DNA from 3 places in the Bradyrhizobium sp. IC3123 genome. Region 3 is predicted to be linked to each of the others. Evidence: predicted binding sites of a transcription regulator. Region 3 holds the regulator's gene; each other region holds the start of a gene.
The links. The regulator LexA, encoded in region 3, represses DNA repair genes until DNA is damaged. The targets are predictions, from matches to a motif close to TGTTCNNNNTGTGTTCNG.

Region 1 (6,941 bases), on a different contig from region 3:
CATGCGGGCCTTGCCCTCGCGCTGCAGCTCGATGATGCGGATGGCGCCGTCGCCGCAGGCGACGGTAAGCTGATCGTCGAGCATTTCGCCAGGCGCGCCGGCGCCTTGCGCCAACTCGCAACGCAGGATTTTGACGCGGGCATCGTCAAGCTCGCTCCAGGCGCCGGGGAACGGCGAGAGGCCATGGACGTGGCGCAGCACTGCGCGCGCCGGCTTTGTCCAGTCGATCCGCGCCTCCGCCTTCTCGATCTTGGCGGCATAGGTGGCGCCGTCCTCGCTCTGCGCCTTGAGCTGGAGCCCGCCGCGTTCGAGCGCGGCCATCGCGCGCACCATCAGGTCGGCGCCAAGGCGGGACAGACGATCGTGCAGGTCGAGCGCGGTCATGTTGTCGGTGATCGTGATGCGCTCGGCCATGGCGACGTCGCCGGTATCTAAGCCGACATCCATCTTCATCACCATCACGCCGCTCTCGGCATCGCCGGCCATGATGGCGCGGTTGATCGGCGCGGCGCCGCGCCAGCGCGGCAACAGCGAGGCATGCAGATTGTAGCAGCCGAGTTTTGGCGCATCGAGGATCGCCTGTGGCAGGATCATGCCATAGGCGACGACGACGGCCGCGTCCGCATCGAAGGCGCGGAACTCCGCCAGCGCCTGCTCGGTCTTCAGCGTCTTCGGCGTCAGCACGGGAATGCCCAGCTTTCGCGCGGCCTCCTCGACCGGGGTCGGCTGCAATTGCAGGCCGCGCCGGCCGCCCGGCTTCGGCGCGCGGGTGTAGGCGGCCGCGATCTCGTGGCCATGCGCGACCAGCTCGAGCAGCGTCGGCACGGAGAAATCGGGCGTGCCCATGAAGATGAGGCGGAGGGGCATGTGACGAGACAATCCTTGAAACGAGCAAGGTACTCGTCATGGCCGGGCTTGTCCCGGCCATCCACGTTCGTCCTGCTCGCGGCGGCAAAGAACGTGGATGCCCGGGACAAGCCCGGGCATGACGGCGGAGGAATTATCACTCCGCCGCGCGCTTGGCGGCTTTCTCGAACTTCTTCATGACGCGGTCGCGCTTGAGCTTGGACAGATAGTCGACGAACAGCACGCCGTTGAGATGGTCGATCTCGTGCTGGATGCAGGTGGCGTAGAGGCCTTCGGCATCCTCCTCGTGCACCTTGCCGTCGAGATCGGTGAAGCGCACGCGCACCTTCGCGGGACGCTCGACCTCCTCGTAATATTCCGGGATCGACAGGCAGCCTTCCTCGTAGACCGACAGTTCCTCGGACGAGGCGATGATTTCAGGATTGATGAAGACGCGCGGCACGTGCTTGGTCTCGCCGCTCTCGTCACGCTTGGCGAGATCCATGGTGATGAGACGCAAGGGTTGCGCGACCTGGATCGCCGCCAGCCCGATGCCGGGCGCGTCGTACATGGTCTCGAACATGTCGTCGGCAAGCTTGCGGATCTCCGCCGTGACCTTCTCGATCGGCTTGGAGACCAGGCGCAGCTGCTTGTCGGGCAGGATGATGATTTCTCTGAGGGCCATGGCCGCGATTTAAGCCGCGCGCCGGATGCGGTCAATGCGGCCCGGAACCCGTTAACCCCTCGCTAACCATAAAACTTCACCTTTCATTAACCATGAAAATTAGGGGGCGGTTAACCCAGAATGTTCCCTCTTCGTTCGCGAGAGCGCAGCGAATCGGCTACAAGGCGGCATGAACGAGATCATTGTCATGCTGGGCGACTGGCCGGTGCGCATCGTCGATGCGCTGATCGGCTTCGGTGCGCTCGTCCTCATCCTGCTGGTTGTGATTGCGGTTGTGATCGCGCGCTCGGGGCGGCGTGGCGCGGAACTCGCCATGGCGAACGCAATCCGTGCCGACGAGCTCGAGGAGCGGCTCGCCCAGGTGCTGCACGCCCAGAGCGAGGCCTCGGGGCGGGTCGACGCCATGACCCAGGCGCTCGCCGGCCGCCAGGCCGAGATGGCGCGTGCGGTCAACGAGCGGCTTGATTCGGTGACGCATCGGGTCGGCCAGTCCATGGAACATTCGACCCGCAACACCATGGAGAGCCTGCGCGCGCTGCATGAACGGCTCGGCATCATCGACAACGCGCACAAGAACCTCACCGACCTCACCACGCAGGTGACCACTCTGCGCGACGTACTCGCCAACAAGCAGTCGCGCGGCGCGTTCGGCCAGGCGCGGATGGAGGCGATCGTCCAGGACGGTCTGCCCAAAGGCTCCTACGAGTTCCAGTTCACGCTCTCGACCGGAAAACGACCGGACTGCGTCGTGTTCCTGCCCGACCAGCGCCCGCTCTGCATCGACGCGAAGTTTCCGCTGGAGGCGATGACGGCGCTGCACGACGCCCGCACCGACGAGGAGCGGCGCGTTGCCACGCAGCGGCTGCGCGGCGACGTGATGAAGCATGTCAGCGACATCGCGGAAAAATACCTCGTCACCGGCGAGACCCAGGAGATGGCGCTGATGTTCGTGCCGTCGGAATCGGTCTATGCCGAGATCCATGACGGCTTCGACGACGTGATCCAGAAGGCCTATCGCGCCCGCGTCGTGCTGGTGTCGCCGTCGCTGCTGATGCTCGCGATCCAGGTGATGCAGCAGATCATGAAAGACGCGCGCATGCGCGACGCCGCCGACCAGATCCGCACCGAGGTGATCAAGCTCGGCGACGATTTGGGGCGCCTGCGCGACCGCGTGCTCAAGCTGCAAAAGCATTTTGCCGACGTGAACGAGGACGTCCGCCAGGTGCTGATCTCCGCCGACAAGATCGAAAAGCGCGCAGGGCGAATCGAGGAGCTCGATTTCAGCAAGAGCGATGCGCCGGAGGCGCCGCGCCTGGTGGCGACGGCGGAGCTGTTTCCGCGGAAGCTCCAGGCGGGGGAGTGAGACTAGGGCACACTGTCGTGCCCCGCGAAGGCGGGGCATCCAGTACGCCGTGACGATCGTTGTTAAGCCGACGTGCCGGCGTTTACTGGATCGCCCGCCTTCGCGGACGATGACGGCGGAATGGAAGGCGAAGATGGATCCACGCCAGTACGACGTGTACATTCTCGCCAGCCGAATTGGCGGCACGCTCTATATCGGCGTGGCGAACGATCTCATCCGCCGGTGGCGCAGCACAGGTTGAAGGTCATCGAAAGCTTCACGGAGAAGTACGACGTTGCCCGACTTGTCTACTTCGAGCAGTTCGACCATCCCGAGAATGCGATCAAGCGGGAGAAGCGGTTGAAGAAGTGGAATAGGGCCTGGAAGGTCCGCTTGATCGAGCAGCATAACCCAAACTGGGATGACCTCTATCCTGGAATAGCCGGACCATCATGATGGCGTCATGCTCGATGTCGTGCCCCGCGAAGGCGGGGCATCCAGTATTCCGCAGCCCGAGTGGTTGAACCGAGACGCCGCGGAGTACTGGATCGTCCGCCTTCGCGGACGATGACACCGAGCGTGTTGGAAGCTCTCCCGTCTCACCAGCTACCGCGAGAGTCTTTTCTCCCAGAATCTGCTAACACGCCCCCCATGACCGCACCCGACGCGACCTCCCCCGCCGCGACTTCCACCGCCTCGCCCTCCTGGCGCGACAGCCTTGCTGTTTACCTGCAGCCGCGGGTGCTGATCGTGCTGTTTCTCGGCTTCTCCTCGGGGCTGCCGCTGGCACTGTCGGGATCGACGCTGCTGGTGTGGATGGCCGAAGCCGGGGTCGATCTTGGAACGATCGGGCTGTTTGCGCTGGTTGGAACGCCATACACGCTCAAATTCCTGTGGGCGCCGCTGGTCGATGCGCTGCATGTGCCGTTCTTCACGCATGCCTTCGGACGTCGCCGTGGGTGGCTGGTGTTTGCGCAGCTGCTGCTGATCGGCGCGATCCTGCTGTTGGCGCTGACCGATCCGGCACGTTCGCCACTGCTTGTCGCGCTCGGCGCGCTGCTGGTCGCGACGATGTCCTCGACGCAGGACATCGTGGTCGACGCGTTCCGCGTCGAGAGCCTGCCCGAAAGCGAGCAGGCCGCCGGCATGGCCGCCTATGTCGCGGCCTATCGCATCGGCATGTTGGTCTCGACTGCAGGCGCCCTGTTCATCGTCACCGGCTTCGAGGCGATCGTCCCGCGTGGCGCCGCCTGGATGTGGGGCTATGTGGTGATGGCGGCTCTGGTGCTGATCGGCACGGCGACTGCGCTCGCCGCCACCGAGCCCGCACAATCCGCGCGCGCCGAGGCCGCCACGCAGGACGAGGGCGCGCTCACGCGGGTGTTCCATGCGGCGCTGGGCGCGTTCTCGGAATTCCTGCGACGCAAGGAAGCATGGGTCGTGCTCGCCTTCGTCGTGCTGTTCAAGTTCACCGACGCGTTCTCCGGCAACATGACCGTGCCGTTCGTCATCGACATCGGCTTCACGCGGAACGATTATGCCGTGATCGTCAAGGGCGTCGGCATCGTCGCGACCCTCGCCGGCGGCTTTGCCGGCGGCTTCGTGGCCCGGCGCTATTCGCTCGCGACCAGCCTGTGGATCGGCGGCATCGTGCAGGCGATGTCCAATTTGTCGTTCTCGTGGCTAGCGCTGGTCGGCGTCAACGAATGGGCGCTGACCCTCGCGATCACCTCCGACAATTTCTGCAACGCCATCGGCACCGTGATCTTCGTCGCCTATCTCTCGGCGCTGTGCCAGAACCCGCTGCACACGGCGACCCAATATGCACTGTTGACGGCGCTCGCCGCGGTGGGACGGACCTATTTGTCGTCGGGCGCAGGCTATCTGGCGAAAGCGACGGGCTGGCCGATGTTCTTCGCGATCTCCGTCCTCGTCGCCATCCCGAGCCTGATGCTGCTTGCGTACTTGCAGAAGCGCGGGCATTTCGAGGCGCTGGGGCCGGTGCGGGTGTAGGCACCCCTGTCATGCCCCGCGAAGGCGGGGCATCCAGTACTCCGAGACAGTCGTGATCGACCGAGAAGCTGCGGCGTACTGGATCGCCGCCTTCGCGGGCGATGACACCGGAATCGGGGAGACGACTCCACCCCTACTGCTTCTTGATCAGGCTCCACTTCGTGATCACGGCCTCGCTCATCTGGCCGGGATCGCTGGCGCAGGCGACCTCGTCCACCTTCACGGAGATCTCCTTGCCGACGAAGGATTTCAGCTGGGCGGCCTGCGCCTCGCTGGAGGTGACGAGCTGGAACGTCTCAGGGCCGGTTTCGAGATTGCACAGCCCGTTCGGCGGCGGCAGGCGGCGCGGTTCCGACGTGATCTGGTAGGTCGCGACGCGCTTGCCGTTCTTGACGTCGCGCACCTTCATCGCGTTGAGCTCGCCGGAGAGCACATCGCCAGTGTTGATCGGCTTCCCGGGCTTGGACGGCGGCAGCGCCGCGTCGCCCTGCTGCGCGGAGATGGCCGGGGTCACCAGCATCAGCATCGTCGCGACCAAAGCCCATCGCGTGGCGAAAAGTTTCGTCATGTCGTCCGTTCCGTAAAGTCTGGATGGAGATTCCTGTTTTGACGCGTTTTCTTCACGCGAACCGGTATCCACTTCGCTCGAAAACGCTCTAGAACAGGGTGCGCTGCCGCATCGCAGCCGATAGCGTACCTTCATCGAGATAATCAAGCTCGCCGCCGACGGGAACCCCGTGGGCGAGCCGCGTCACCTTCACATTGGCGTCCTGAAGCAGGTCGGTGATGTAATGCGCCGTGGTCTGGCCGTCCACCGTCGCATTCAGCGCTAGGATGATTTCATGCACTTGCGAATCATGCGCGCGCGCCACCAGCGCGTCGATGGTGAGGTCCTGCGGGCCGACGCCGTCGAGCGGCGACAATGTCGCGCCGAGTACATGATAGCGACCCTGGGTCGCATTGGCCCGCTCCAGCGCCCAGAGGTCGGCGACATCGGCGACGACGACGATGATGGCAGGATCGCGCTTCGGATCGGTGCAGACGGTGCAGGGGTTTTGCGTGTCGATGTTGCCGCAGGTCTTGCAGACCTGGACCTTGTCCAGCGCCACCTGCAAGGCGCTCGACAACGGGATCATCAGCGCTTCGCGCTTCTTGATCAGATGCAGCGCCGCGCGCCGCGCCGAGCGCGGACCGAGGCCCGGCAGCCGCGCGAGCAGCTGGACCAGCCGCTCGATCTCGGGACCTGCAACAGCGCCCATCTTATTGGCCGAACAGCCCCGGCGGCAGGCCGAGCCCGCCGGTGAGGGCCTGCATCTTCTCCTGCATGGCGGTCTCGGCCTTGCGGCGCGCATCAGCGAGGGCGGTGACGAGCAGGTCTTCCAGCACCTCGCGCTCCTCGGCCTTCATCAGCGAAGGATCGATCTTGATGCCCTTGACGTCCATCTTCGCGGTCATGCGCACGGCGACGAGACCGCCGCCGGAAATGCCTTCGACCTCGACGTTGGCGAGCTGGTCCTGCATCTCCTGCATCTTGGATTGCAGCTGCGCCGCCTGTTTCATCATGCCGAGAAAATCAGCCATGGGTGCGTGTCCTTGGAAAGAATGGTTCAGAGATCGTCGCCGTCGGAACCGTCGGGCGGATCGTCGCTGCCATAGTCGGCGTTAATATCGGTTTCCGGCGTCTCGGGAGCAAGCCTGCGGACCTCGACGACCTTGGCGCCGGGGAAACGCGACAGCACCTCCTGCACGCGCGGATCGGCTTCCGCGGTACGGGCATGCTCCTGCTTGGCCGCCTGGTTCACCGAGCGCAAAGTCGGCTGGCCCTGCTCGTTGGAGACGATCACGGTCCAGCGGCGGCCGGTCCACAGCTCGAACTTCTTCGCAAGTTCCGAGATCATGGTCTTGGAAGCGTTGGGCTCGAGCGCGACTTCCAGCCGCCCCTCCTCGAAACGGACGAGGCGCATGTCGCCTTCGAGCGCGCTCTTGGTCATGATGTCGCGCTTCTGCCCTGCGAGCGCAACCAGCTGGGTGAAGCTCGCGATGCGCAGCTGGGGC
Region 2 (6,941 bases), on a different contig from region 3:
CGATCATCGCGTTGACCGCCAAGGCGATGAAGGGCGACCGGGAGAAATGCCTCGAAGCCGGCGCGTCCGACTACCTCGCCAAACCGGTCAACACCGACCAATTGCTGCTTGCGATCCGCATGTGGCTGCATCGCTGAGTTGGACACGCGCATGGACCAGGAAAAGGTCAACATCCTGCTCGTCGACGACCAGCCGGCCAAGCTGCTCGCCTATGAGGTGATCCTGAAGGATCTCGGCGAGAACCTCGTGATCGCCTCCTCGGGCCGCGAGGCGTTGGAGGTGCTGCTCAAGACCGAGATCGCGGTGATCCTGGTCGACGTCTGCATGCCCGAGCTCGACGGCTTTGAGCTCGCCGCGATGATCCGCGAGCATCCGCGTTTCCAGAAGACCGCCATGATCTTCATCTCGGCGATCCAGGTCAGCGACATCGACCGGCTGCGCGGCTACGAGATGGGCGCGGTCGATTACGTGCCGGTTCCGGTCGTGCCGGAGGTACTGCGCGCCAAGATCAAGGTGTTTGCCGAGCTCTACCGCAAGACGCGCGAGCTCGAACGGCTGAACCACGAGCTCGAGGATCGCGTCCGCGCCCGCACCGCGGAACTGGAGGCTTCCACCGCGAAGCTGCGCGAGAGCGAGCAGCGGCGCAGCATGGCGATCGCGGCAGGCAAGATGGGGTCCTGGGACTGGGACTGGATCAGCGGCGATTGGATGTGGGACGAGGGGCAATACAATATCTTCGGCGTCAGCCCCGACAATTTCGAGATCAATCCGGCCAACGTTCAGGCCCTGCTGCACCCCGACGACGTCGACCAGTTGCGCAAGGCGATCGCCGAGTTCAACAAGGGCACACGCGCCTATGAGACGGAGTTCCGCATCATCCGGCCCGACGGCGAGGTGCGCTGGTGCGTCGGCACGGCGGCCGCAACCACGGACGAGAGCGGGCGCGTGGTGCGCGTCAGCGGCGTGACCGTCGACATCACCGAGCGCAAGCGCGCCGAGGAGCGGCAGAACCTGCTGGCGCGGGAAGTCGATCATCGCGCGAAGAACGCGCTGGCGCTGGCGCAGTCGATCGTGCGCCTCACCCGGGCCGACGAGGTCAAGGCCTATGTCAACGCCGTCGAGGGGCGCATCAATGCGCTGGCGCGCGTGCACACCATCCTGTCGCTGTCGAGCTGGCAAGGCGCCGAGCTCTCCAGGCTGATCGACGAGGAGCTTGCGCCCTACTCGCTGGGCGACCAGATCAAATTGGCAGGGCCCGAAGTTCAGTTGCTGCCGGCGACGGCCCAGACGCTGGCGCTCGCACTGCACGAGCTCTTTACTAACTCGGCAAAGTACGGCGCGCTATCCACGCGAGCGGGGCGGCTCGCGATCGATTGGCAGGTCGACGAGGAGCTGCTCACGCTGAGCTGGGAGGAATCCGGCGGTCCCCTGGTCAAGACCCCGAAATCGCGCGGCTTCGGCACGCGAAGCCTGCTTGCGAGCATCGAGTCCCAGCTTGGCGGACAGGCGCAGTTCGATTGGCGCGCCGAGGGCCTGCTGTGCCGTCTTGAGGTGCCGTTGACACGCAAGACCGCGGCGGCTGCACCAAGCAAGTTCGACACCGCCGGCGCTGCCGAATTGCAACGCGCATCCGGTTAACCTGACGCTGCGCTGCTCATGCGCTGCGCCGTGCGCGGTTCGCGCGCGACGCGCCCCTCGAGCCAGGCTTCCGTTCGGGCGAGATCGCGCAGCGCCCTCGCGTAGCGGCGGGCCGCGCTCCGCTCCGCGCCAAGCGGAAGCTTGCGCGCCTTGCGCAGGATGTCCGCGGCCGCGTTGCGATAGGCCAGCGAGCGGTAAAGAAAGACGACCTTACCCATATCGATGTTCCCGTTTTGCTGGCGCCCATCTTGGCAAGCCCGGCATGAACGCCGGATGAAACGGGCGGTAACAATTCCTTCAGCGGAACGGAACCCGGCGATCACATGCGCGTTGGCGTGGCAGTTCGGGATGCCGTCCCATGCGCACCAAGAAGTCGTCTGAGCTGATCTCTGCCAGCGGCCTTATCAAGCTGATGACGCATGCAATGATGGGCGCAGCGCTCGGCCTCATTTTCAGCCTCACGCTCGTCCTGTCCAATCCAGCCGTCGCCAACCTGCTGAACAATGGCGGAAGCCAGGCCGCGATGGTCTTCGCCCTCACCTTGGTGACGACCTTCGCGATCGGCGCGACGCTCACCGGCGCCGTGTTCATCCTGGCCGAGGACAAGCAAACTTGAAGCGTGGGTGACGCACGGAAGATACTTCGCCGGGAACTCCCTGCCGCGACGCGCGGTTGTGCCTGCGTCAATTTAACTCAGGGAGTTTCCCCGCACGAAGACGACCAAGCTCGCTCTCGCCGTAATATTGGCAACCGGCCTTGCCGCCGCGCCGTTTGCCGCCCAGGCCAAATCGCACAAGGCCAAGCATGGATCCTCGATGTCGTCGGCACAGACCACCGGCGCCAACACCAAGTCCTCCAAGGGCGCTGATCCGTCCGGCCAAGGCGGCGCCGGTCCCGGCTCTGATCAGGGCGGCACCATGACCAACAAGGGCGGCATGACCGACACCAAATAGGCGCTCCCTGGAATCATGAAGGGCTCCGCATTGCGGAGCCCTTTGTCTTCTATCTTTGATTCGGCACTCGGCCTTCAGTATCCGGCGCCAAGGATCTCAGCGGCGCTCGGCTGCGCGCGCGGAGTTGCCGCCTGTCTTCACGGCACGAAGCCGCACCCGGTCGCGGACGTTCGGCAGTACGTCGCTGCCGCCGGCAGCCTCCCATTCGGCGATCAAGAGATTGATCTTCCGGCGCAGGTCCATCTGCGCCAGGGCCCTTTCCGTGCAGTCGTGATCGCGCTCGACGAGGTCGCGCACCGACGCCTCGACGTCGGCCATCTCGAGCCTCAAGGCTCTGATTTTACGTCGAATTTCATTGATTCTGTTGTCCATGCCTTGTTAGAACAAAATAAGAACATATAGTCAAGTCACGATTTCAGGACGGAGACTCCAGATGCAGGTTCAAGGTAAATACGACGCCAGATTTTTCCTGGGCGAGCAGATGACGCGGGCGCAGGGTCTCAAGCTGAAGCGGCTCAGCGAAGAGGCCTACCAGCCCGGCCAATATGCGCGGGATCTGTCCTTCAGCGAGGCCGCCCGGCGCATCCAGGTGCTGGAAGCGGAGATCAAGCTGGCAAACTCCTTCTAGAGCATCGCATCGCGCTTTAGGCATGCGCCGTTCCACGCTCCCGGAACCATGGCTGTGCAGAATGGTTCTCCCCGCCGAGGGAGAATATGCATGGCACGCAAGGCAAAAAAGCGCCGCTACTCACGCAGCTCGGGAAGCGATGTCGCCACCGAGATGCGGCGTTACAAGAAGGGCACCGCGAAGAGCGGCCGTGGCGGGCGCGGCGGCCGCGTCAAGAACCGCAAGCAGGCCATCGCGATCGGACTGTCGAAGGCACGCAAGAAGGGCAAGAAGGTCCCGAAGAAGGCTTCGAAGCGCAAGAGCGCCAAGAAGACGTCCAAGAAAGCATCCAAGAAAACGTCCGGGACGTCGTCCAAGAAATCGTCGAACAAGAAATCATCGAAGCGCAAATCCAAGCGGTCGCGCTGACCCGCCTCAGATCATGCTCCCCGGCATGAAGCAGCGGATCGAAATCCCGAACGCAGTCTTGACCGGCCACACCATCGTGCGGCCGGCCCGGTTGGGCTCGGTGATGACGGCCTCATCCGGCACATCGATCCACTGTCCGTCGATGCGGACACGGTAGCGCCCGTTGTGCGACTCCCAGTCGAGATCGGCAAGGGCGAAACCGTCCGCGTCCGAGCAGCACGGACCGAGATGGCTGCGCAAACTGTCGAACCATGGCTTCAGAGGAGAATTCGCGTAGCGGCCGTCGTCGCGCCCGAGCGCGTTTCCCCCCGAGAGCACCAATGGCGCCACGAGCAGCGCACTCCTGAGCGAGAGCTTCAATCGATCCATGTCGGCACCGATCACTTGTGAACCACCGGCGAGTTCCACAAAGCGCCGGGAGGCTCGAAGTTCCACGCTTGCAACCCCTCTCAGCGGCGACGTTGGCGCAGAGCACCGAGGCGCCCTGCGAGTGTGATCAGCGAACACGGCTTTTTCGGACGCACCAGGTCATCATCCCTGCCGTTAACGAGAATGTGACCGGCCTGGTGCGGACGTGACGTGTGTGCAAAAGGCGGCCCGAAGGCCGCCTTCCTGGATTGGTAAGGGTCGAGTTGACGTTATGCGAGTGGCACCGCAACGAAGCGGGTGGCCTCCGCGCTTCTGACCTGAAGCAGCACGCTGCGCTTGCCCGACGATTTGGCCTGCGCCAGCTCGGAGCGCACCTCGCCGACATTGCTGACAGCCTTGCCGCCGACATTGAGGATGACGTCGCCGGTCCGGATGCCGCGTTGCGCGGCCGGGCCTTGCGGATCAACCTCGGTGACGACGACGCCGTTCTGGCCTGCGCCCTGAACGTTACCGGCGGGCGCCAGGCTGAGGCCGAGGCGCGGCGTGCCGGCACCCGGCTGTCCGCTGCCCTCGTCGGCATTGCCACTGCCATTGCCCTTGGCCTGCCGCTCGTTCGGCAACTCGCCGAGCGCCAGCGTCACCGTCTTGCTGTCGCCCTTGCGGAAGACATCGAGCTTCACGGACGTGCCCGGCGTCAAGCCGGCGATGGTGCGGGCGAGGTCGCGAGAGTCCTTGATCGTGGTGCCGTTGACGGCGGTGATGACATCGCCCGCCTGGATGCCGGCCTTCGCCGCCGGGCTGCCATCCTGCGGATTGTCGACGATCGCGCCGCGCGCCTCCTTGAGCCCGAGGCTGTCGGCGATATCCGACGTCACCGGCTGCACCTGCACGCCGAGCCAGCCCCGGGTGACCGCGCCCTTGTCCTTCAATTGCGCGACGACGAGCTTGGCGGTCGAAGCCGGGATATCGAAGCCGATGCCGACCGAGCCGCCCGAGGGCGAGAAGATCGCAGTGTTCACGCCGATCACGTTGCCGTTCATGTCGAAGGCCGGGCCGCCGGAATTACCCTTGTTGATCGGCGCGTCGATCTGGATGAAGTCGTCATAGGGACCGTTGCCGATGTCGCGGCCGCTGGCCGAGACGATGCCGGCGGTCACGGTGCCGCCAAGACCGAAGGGATTGCCGACCGCGACCACCCAGTCGCCAATGCGCGGCTTCTGGTCGGAGAACTTGACGAACGGAAAGTCCTTCTTGCCGTCGACCTTGATCAGCGCGAGATCTGTCTTCGGATCGGTGCCGACCACTTTCGCAGTGTAGGTCGTGCCGTCGTCCATCGTCACCTGCACGGACTCGGCGCGATCGACGACATGATTGTTGGTCACGGCATAGCCGTCGGCGGAGATGAAAAAGCCGGAGCCTTCGCCCGTGATCATCTGGTGGCGCTGGCGCGGCATGCCGTTCGCGCCGCCCGGAAAGCGGAAACCGAACTGTCGCGAGAACTGGTCGAACGGCGTGTCCTCGTCCGAATCCATCCGGTTCTGCTGCAGCATCGCGCTCTTGTCGTTGTCCTGATCGATTTTGACCCGCACCGAGATCACAGCGGGTTTGACCCTGCTGACGAGATCGCCGAAGCCGGGCGGCGTCGCGGCGGCTTCGGCCGCCTGAGCCGGCGCAATCAAGGAGTTGATGCCGTACGGCGAGGCGCCTGGCGCAATGGCCAGGGCGGCCACGCCCAGCGCGGCCACGGTGCCGAGCAGCGCGAGCCGCCGCGGCCGCAAGATCTTGCGAGACGTGGTGATGTCGGAATTGACGCGATCGTTCATGTCGAAATGTCCATGTTGAGCAGGTGTCGCCTTGCCCGCAACATGGTCGCTGCCACCTTACGGCGTCCCGTCCGTCCGATTAAATCTCGGCAAAGAATGGATGAGCGGTCGCAGCAGGCAATCCGGACGTTTGATACAGCTCAACGCGCCGCCTTCGCGCAGTGAAAAACTGCGACCATCGGATGATGCTCAGCGGAGGCGCGCCATGTACAAAGACATTCTCGTCCACATTCCCACCGAACGTCCCATGCGTCCCGCGATCGAGGGCTCGGTCTCGCTCGCGGCGAAGCTCAACGCGCATCTCGACGCGGTCGCGGTCGGCTATGTCGCCACCAGTACGGCTTACGTCATGGAAGGCGGCGCGGCGGTGGCGGCCGTTTTCGAGCTGGAGCGCGAGCGCGCCGTGGAGCGGGCCGAGGCGGCGCTCGCGGTATTCAAGAGCGAGGCGGCGAACGCCGGCATCGCCTATACCTGCCACGCACTCGGCGCGATCCCGGCAGATGCCGCCGGCTCGCTCGGCGAGATGGCACGGCTGCACGACCTCAGCGTCCTGCTCCAGCCCGATCCGGCGCAAGGCTCGTTCGACAACGACATGCCGAGCGAGATCCTGTTCCGCGCGGGCGGCCCGGTGCTGTTCCTGCCCTACACCTTCCGGGGAGCCTTCAAGGCGAAGCGGATCGGCATCTGCTGGGACGGCAGTCGCGTTGCCGCCCGCGCTATGCGCGACGCAGCTCCGTTCCTGGCGCGCGCCGAAGAGATCGTGATCATCACCGTCAACGAGACCGACGACGTCTGCGGCGAAGCTTCAGCGAGTGGCTTGGCCAGACATCTCGGCCGGCGCGGATTGTCCACCCGCACGGTCAGCCTGACCGCCACGCGCGCCGACATTCAGCCGATCATTCTGTCGCTGGCGGCCGACGAGAGTCTCGATCTTCTGGTGATGGGCGGCTACGGCCATTCGCGGTTGCAGGAACGCTTTCTCGGGGGCGTCACCCGCGCCATGCTGGAAGCCATGACGGTCCCGACGCTGATGTCGCATTGACGCGCCGGCCTGGCGCCGTCACGCCGCGACGGGAGCTTCCCATGTCGTGGGCGCGGCGGCGTCCTTGTCGCGGTGCACAT
Region 3 (6,941 bases):
GGCCCTGATCTGATCAACATGGCCGCGACCATCACGTTCGATCTCGCGGGCGAGCGGGATGATCTCGTCGTCAAGATGAGCTGGGTCATCATCCGCGAGGACGGCGAGTGGAAGATCGTCAATCACCACGCCTCCTCGCAGGCGCCGCTGATCTAGCAACGGGCGCCAGCCCGGAGAAAAGTAGGGCGCTCTTCGCCTGTTCCCGATCCGTACCGCTATTCGTGCAGCCGCACGGTCCGGTAGCCTCCGCAGCCGTCGCGTATCGTAAGGTGCAGGGGAATGGCGGAGCCGGGCCGGCCAGGACGGTCCCAGGGAGTTGCCGGGACGTGGCCGGTCGGCCGCGCCGCCCCGGCCGGCGGCTTGGCGCCAGCGGGCCTCGGCATCTGGCCGGCGATCATCGAGACGCTGCGCCAATGGGCTCGGGGCGAGGCCGGGCCTGGCCGGCTGTTGCCGTGGGTGCCGGTCGCCTTCGGCGGCGGCATTGCGCTTTATTTCGCCGCCGATCATGAGCCGGTGCTGTGGGTGGTTGCCGCCACAGCCATCGCGCTGATGCTCGGCGCGGTGCTGCTCCGGCGGAGCCGGCTGTTTGCGCCCGCCATCATGCTCGCGGCGGTCGCGGCTGGTTTTGCCGTGGCGACCTGGAAGACCGCGCGTATCGCGCACACCGTTTTGGCAAAACCGCTCTATTCGGTGTCGCTGTCGGGCTTCGTGGAAGCGCGCGACATCCGCGAGCGCACCGATCGCTTCGTGCTGCGCGTCAGCGCGATGGAGGCGCAGCGCAGCGACGTCAAGCTCGAGCGCGTCCGCCTCTCGGTGCGCAAGGGCACGGCGCCGGAGGTCGGCAGCTTCGTGCAATTGAAGGCGCGGCTGATGCCGCCGATCTCGCCGGTGCGCCCCGGCAGCTATGATTTCTCGCGCGACATGTTCTTCCAGGGCATCGGCGCCTCCGGCTTCGTGATGGGCGCGATCACGGCGTCCACACCGCCGGATGGCGGCGGCCTGCGGCTGCGCTATGCCGCCTTCATGCAGGGCCTGCGCGACGCGATCGACGCGCGCATCCGCGCAACGCTCGAAGGCGACAACCGCGCGATCGCGACGGCGCTGCTCACGGGGCGGCGCGATGCGATCACCGCGCCCGTGAACGATGCCATGTTCGTCTCGGGACTCGGCCATGTGCTGTCGATCTCCGGCTATCACATGGCGGTCGTCGCCGGCGTCGTCTTCTTCGCGGTGCGCGCGCTGCTGGCCTTGATCCCGGGGCTGGCGGCCGGCTCTGCCATCAAGAAATGGTCGGCCGCCGCGGCGCTGGTCGCGGCCGCGTTCTACCTGTTGCTGTCGGGCGCGGAGGTTGCGACGCAAAGATCGTTCTTCATGACGGCGGTGGTGCTGATCGCAGTGATGGTCGACCGCCGCGCCATCACCTTCCGCACGCTGGCGGTTGCCGCGCTGATCGTGCTTGCGGTCGCGCCGGAGGCGTTGGTGCATCCAAGCTTCCAGATGTCGTTTGCGGCAACGCTCGGGCTGGTGGCGCTGGTGCAGATCGGCATGCCGAACCTGCTCGCCTCGCCCGATCATTCCGCGACGGGGCGGATCGCGTTGTGGGGCGGCCGGGAGATCGCGATGCTGTTCCTGGCCTCGCTGATCGCGGGGCTCGCGACCACGCCATACGCCGCCTTCCACTTCCATCGCGTGACCCCATACGGCGTGCTCGCCAATCTCGGCGCCATGCCGGTGGTCTCGGCGCTGGTGATGCCGGCCGGGCTGTTGGGGCTGCTCGCGGCGCCCTTCGGGCTCGACGGCGTGTTCTGGTGGTTGATGGGGATCGGCATCGAGTGGATGGTCCTGGTCGCGCGCTGGGTGGCGGCCCTGCCGGGCGCCGTCGGCCGCATTCCCGCCTTCGGGATCGCGCCGCTGATCGCAGCGAGCCTCGGGCTCATCGTGATGGGCCTGTTGCGCACGCCCTTGCGCTGGTCCGGCGCCCTGGTGCTGCTGGCAGCGATCCTCTGGGGACTGTCGGTGCGGCAGCCCGATATCCTGATTGCCGGGGATGGCGCGAGCGTCGCGGTCCGGGGCGGGGATGGGCGCTTGCAGGTGATCCGCGCCAGCAAGGACAGCTTCCTGCTGAAGGAGTGGTTGGCTGCCGATGCCGATCCGCGCGATGCCGGCAACGCCTCGTTGGCGAGCGGGGTGTCGTGTGACGAGTCCGGCTGCGTGGCGCCGCTCGCGGACGGACGACTGATCGCGTTGGCAACGCGTATCGACGCGCTGGCCGATGATTGCAGCCGCGCCGCGCTGGTGGTGACGGCGCGGCCTGCGCCACCCGATTGCGCGGCGATGGTGGTCGATCGGGCGCGTCTTGCCAGTCAGGGCGCACTGGCTCTGACGAGACGCGGCAAGGGCTTTTCGGTGCAGGCGGTGAGGACGAGGGGAGCAAGCCGTCCCTGGCTGCCGGCCGGCGCCGGCGAGGGGGATTTCGACGGCAGCCTCGTGCCGAAGGCGGCCGTGCCCCGCAACCGGGACGCAACGCCATCGGAGGCCGACTTGCAGGCCGACGATTGACGCGGATCACAAATACCAGGCCAGCACGGCGTCAAGCCTTCCGTTGCCGATAACCGGCAGGGCCACCATTCGGCTCAGCCCGGCTGCGCAGGCTTCGGAGCCGGCGATCGAGCCGTCACAGGTGAGATCGTCGTTGAGCGCGGGCATGCCGGCGGCCCAGGCGCCGCCGATGCTGCCTTCGCCCCTGGCGATGGACTGCGCCGCATAGCGTGCGGCGAGGTCGGTCTGCGCGCTGCAATCGCCGGCGCGAAAGACCAGCGCCGAACGGTCCTCGTTCGGGACCCAGATCTCGAAGCGTCGTGCAATCGGCGTTGCCTGCGCGGAGAGGAATGTCAGAACCCAGGTCTGGTCGGTACCGGTTCGGTAGGGCACGCCGACGCCGAGATTGATCCCGACCTTGGCGGCGTCCTCCCAGCGCAGGAAACTCTTGGCGTCGTGCAAGTCCTTGATGATCAGCGGCAGGCCCGCCTTCCAGGTGCGTCCGGGCAGGCCGAAGCCGCGCGGAAATCTGGTGTGGCGGGAGTTGAATTCGAACATGTCCGCGGTGCCGTAATAGCCATCGACGAGCCCCATCTCATGCGAGAGATCAGGATCGTTGTGCCAGAGTTCGATCGCGCCGACATGCGCCTCGTCGTCGCCGCAGAACAGCACCAGCACGGCTTGCAGGAATTCGCCCGCGAACACCGGCACCGCCACGCCGCAGGTGAGGCCGGCCGCAGCGGCCTGATCGGTCCGCTTGAAATAGGAGTTGGCGAATTTCGTGAGGATGACGGGGTGGCCACAGGCCCAGGCCTTGCCTGGAAGTCCCTCGTCATATCCGAAGTGCAGCTCTTCGCTGACGGCTTTGAACGCGGACAGCCCATCGTCGTAGAGGCCGCCGCCGAATTCCAGCCGCATGCGCGTCCGGTCGGGTACCCAAAGTTCAACGACGCGAATGAAGGTCTTCATCGAGCGTGTCCGCCGCCTCAAACCACGACAGCATCGGTCATTTGGCTGCGGAGCGGACGTTCAAAATGCGGGCAGCACGGCCCAAACTTCGTGCGACGACGAGGCGCGGCGGTGGGCTCGCCGATCGAATGTCCTGAAACACAAACTTACCGGGCTCGCCGGCCTCGGCCGGCGATGGCAATTTCAATCCCGGGCTCGGCCTGTCGGCCGAAGGGCGTCAGCCGATCGGCAGGCGCGTGATCGTGGGCCGCGTGTCGGCGACGATCTGCGGCTTGTGCTCGCGCTCGGGGGCTGGCTGCGTCACCGGCAATTGCAGCACGGTCGCGCGCTGGCCTTCGACGAGCTGCGTCACCAGCACGTATTTGCCGTCGGGGAATTCGATCGCGTCATGATGGCGATCGGGAATGTGCGGGTCGATCTTGCCGAACTTGCCGACGCGAGAGTTCACGGTGCGCGTCCAGATCCAGCGGTTGTCGTAGCGGACATTGTCGGCGAAAGCGAGCTCCGTCCCCGGCAGCAGACAGACCGCGACGGAGGGATCGGCTTCGGAAGCGAAACCGCGCGTCGAGGTGCCGCGGAAGGTTGTCGTGACGATCGTCTCGCCGACTTCGGCGGGGCGCGTCGCGACGGCATGCAGGCTGTAGTCACACATCGGGTGCTCCTCATGCTGGGATAGCGACCCGCGTCTCTTTCGAGGCGCAGGCCTCTATCAGAGTGGAAGCATACAACGCTCTGCTCGGTTATGGGCAAATCTGCGGCTCGCGTCCGCAGCGCGCGATCACATTATCTTTCCCGGATTCGATAGGAACAAACCTCGCGTCCTTGCATTCGGCCGGAGCTATCAGCACTGCCGGCACAACTCTACCGGCGAAGCAGAAATGGCTGCGCGCCTGCGCGGGGGAATGTCGCGCGGGAAGATGGACCGGACAGCCGGCGCAGAACCAGAGAAACCGTCCAGCCGGAGCGGACAAGTATCCGCTCCGATCCTGGATCGCCGATGCCGATCGAAACGCGCGCGGCGCTTGATGTTTCCCGTATCAGTACTTCCGGTAAAGCCCGATCAGCTTGCCCTGGATCTTCACGCGGTTCGGCGGAAGAATGCGGACCTCGTAGGCGGCATTGGCGGGCTCGAGCGCGATCGAGGCGCCGCGGCGGCGGAAGCGCTTGAGCGTGGCCTCCTCGTCGTCGATCAATGCCACCACGATGTCGCCGGTATTTGCGGTCTCGTTGCGCTGGATCAGCGCCATGTCGCCGTCGAGGATGCCGGCCTCGACCATCGAATCGCCGCGCACTTCGAGCGCGTAGTGCTCGCCCGAGCCGAGCATGTCCGGCGGCACGCTGATGGTATGGCTGCGGGTCTGCAGCGCCTCGATCGGCGTGCCGGCGGCGATGCGGCCCATCACGGGCACCGCGACGGGGCGCTCGCCCTCGTCCGCGGGCGGGCTGGAGCTCGCGCGCACCTTGCCGAGATTGCCCTCGATCACGCTCGGGGTGAAGCCACGGCGATTGCCGGCGGCGGCCTGGAGCTCGGGCAGCTTGATCACCTCGATGGCACGGGCACGGTTGGGCAGGCGGCGAATGAAGCCGCGCTCCTCGAGCGCAGTGATCAGGCGATGGATGCCTGACTTCGAGCGCAGGTCGAGCGCATCCTTCATCTCGTCGAAGGACGGCGGCACGCCGCTTTCCTTCAGACGTTCGCTGATGAATCGCAGAAGCTCGTATTGTTTGCGCGTCAACATCTCGACCAAAGTCCCCCGGTTGATGTCGTTCGATTCCGACACGATGAAGCCGGCACTAAGCCGCTACATCCTCGAAACAAATCATGAACGGACACTATATGTTCGATATGTGTTCCGCAACTGCTTAATTTATGGTGAACGCGGCCAAGCTCGCGGAATGCGTGTGGCTGGGCGGCTCAGACGGGCAGCCGGAGCACCTCGCAAGGCGTGCCGGCCTCGGCCTTCGGCGCGAACGGTGCGCGCACCAGAAGTACCTGTGCCGCAGCGAGATTCGCAAGAAGGGAGGAGTCCTGATGGCTGACCGGAAGGGCGACGCGCGTGCCGTCGTCGCGCTCCTCCAGCCGCGCACGCAGATAGTCCTCGCGCTGGTCGTTGGCGGCGAGATCGCGGCCCAGCACGGCGCGCTCGCGCCGATGATGAATCGCTGAACGGCCCGACAGGGCGCGAATCAAGGGGACCATGAACAGGAAGGCGCACACGTAGGACGACACGGGATTGCCGGGCAGGCCAATCACGCGCATCGCGCCTATCCGACCGTGCATCATCGGCTTGCCCGGCCGGATCGCGATCTTCCAGAACGCCATCGCGATGCCTTCGCCCTTGAGCGCCTGCTGGACCAGGTCGTGGTCGCCCACCGAGGCACCGCCGGTCGTGATCAGGATGTCGGCGCCGCTCTCGCGCGCGCGGCGGATGCCGGCGGACGTCGCCTCCAGCGTATCGGCGGCAATTCCGAGGTCGATGGTCTCGGCGCCCTCGCTGCGGGCGAGCGCATGCAGGGCATAGCCGTTGGAATAGACGATCTGGCCGCGACCAGGCGTGGTGCCCGGCATCACGAGCTCGTCGCCGGTGGCGAGAACGGCAACCCTCGGGCGGCGGATGATGGCGAGATGCGGATGATTCATTCCGGCGGCGAGGGCGAGATCGCGCTCGGTGAGGCGGATTCCCTTGCGCAGCAGCACGTCGCCTTCGCGGAAGTCGACGCCTGCAGGGCGGATGTGCCGGCCGAAAATGGCGGCTTCCTTGATCGTGACATGTTTGCCGTCGGCAGCCGTGTCCTCCTGGATCACGACGGCATCGGCGCCGTCGGGAACGACGCCGCCGGTGAAGATCCGCACGGCTTCGCCGGGGCCGACGCTTCCCGCGAACGGCCGGCCCGCCGCGACCTCGCCGACGACGGTCAACCTCGAATCGTATGCCGCGTCGGCCGTGCGCACGGCATAGCCGTCCATCGCCGACATCGCCTCCGGCGGCTGCGTGCGCCGCGCCGCGACATCGCGGGCGAGCACACGATGGTAGGCCTCGTCGAGGCAAACCATCTGTTCAGCCAGCGGCTCGACGCCGGCCAACACCGCAGCAAGCGCGTCAGAAACCGGCATCAGGGCCACGGGCGAACTCCTGCTGAGCACATCAGTCAATGGGCGGCGAGAGTTCTAGCCGAGTGCAGCCGTGAGGCAAAGCAGCACGCGGGATGATCTATCCTGCATGGTCGCAGGGGGTGGAGGAGGTCGGCTCAACTCCGCCGCGGCATGATGCGGAAGGCGAGACAGACCGGAACGAGGATTGCCATGGCAAGGACGAGAATGACGAGCGCCACGGCCAACATCGTTCAACGCCCCGTCGGATCGCCCGGACTGATGTCCGCGACGTCGGGCGGCTTGGGACCCTGATCCTTGTCCGGCAGCGGGTCCGCCTGGG

Region 1: I6F20_RS16535 (DNA recombination protein RmuC) is a predicted target of LexA. The motif match lies at 1,653-1,670, and genes of this name have one in related genera.
Region 2: I6F20_RS20425 (DUF3072 domain-containing protein) is a predicted target of LexA. The motif match lies at 2,971-2,988, and genes of this name have one in related genera.

What each region holds. Positions count from the first base shown of each region.
Region 1 covers NZ_JADYVF010000004.1:452,582-459,522, forward strand. Annotated here, with positions in the region: gene fmt (methionyl-tRNA formyltransferase) at 1-867, opposite strand, end outside; gene def (peptide deformylase) at 1,004-1,531, opposite strand; gene I6F20_RS16535 (DNA recombination protein RmuC) at 1,701-2,894, shown strand; partial or broken gene I6F20_RS16540 (GIY-YIG nuclease family protein) at 3,028-3,329, shown strand; gene I6F20_RS16545 (AmpG family muropeptide MFS transporter) at 3,525-4,886, shown strand; gene I6F20_RS16550 (hypothetical protein) at 5,020-5,454, opposite strand; gene recR (recombination mediator RecR) at 5,543-6,145, opposite strand; gene I6F20_RS16560 (YbaB/EbfC family nucleoid-associated protein) at 6,147-6,467, opposite strand; gene I6F20_RS16565 (DNA polymerase III subunit gamma/tau) at 6,494-6,941, opposite strand, start outside.
Region 2 covers NZ_JADYVF010000005.1:613,035-619,975, forward strand. Annotated here, with positions in the region: gene I6F20_RS20395 (HAMP domain-containing protein) at 1-137, shown strand, start outside; gene I6F20_RS20400 (HWE histidine kinase domain-containing protein) at 151-1,638, shown strand; gene I6F20_RS20405 (hypothetical protein) at 1,635-1,856, opposite strand; gene I6F20_RS20410 (hypothetical protein) at 1,997-2,254, shown strand; gene I6F20_RS20415 (hypothetical protein) at 2,379-2,591, shown strand; gene I6F20_RS20420 (hypothetical protein) at 2,688-2,909, opposite strand; gene I6F20_RS20425 (DUF3072 domain-containing protein) at 3,025-3,219, shown strand; gene I6F20_RS20430 (DUF6496 domain-containing protein) at 3,310-3,627, shown strand; gene I6F20_RS20435 (hypothetical protein) at 3,634-3,996, opposite strand; gene I6F20_RS20440 (Do family serine endopeptidase) at 4,266-5,819, opposite strand; gene I6F20_RS20445 (universal stress protein) at 6,025-6,861, shown strand; gene I6F20_RS20450 (hypothetical protein) at 6,880-6,941, opposite strand, start outside.
Region 3 covers NZ_JADYVF010000001.1:926,720-933,660, forward strand. Annotated here, with positions in the region: gene I6F20_RS04600 (SgcJ/EcaC family oxidoreductase) at 1-156, shown strand, start outside; gene I6F20_RS04605 (ComEC/Rec2 family competence protein) at 280-2,559, shown strand; gene I6F20_RS04610 (GAF domain-containing protein) at 2,566-3,507, opposite strand; gene I6F20_RS04615 (hypothetical protein) at 3,725-4,159, opposite strand; gene lexA (transcriptional repressor LexA) at 4,545-5,246, opposite strand; gene I6F20_RS04625 (molybdopterin molybdotransferase MoeA) at 5,423-6,631, opposite strand; gene I6F20_RS04630 (hypothetical protein) at 6,853-6,941, opposite strand, start outside.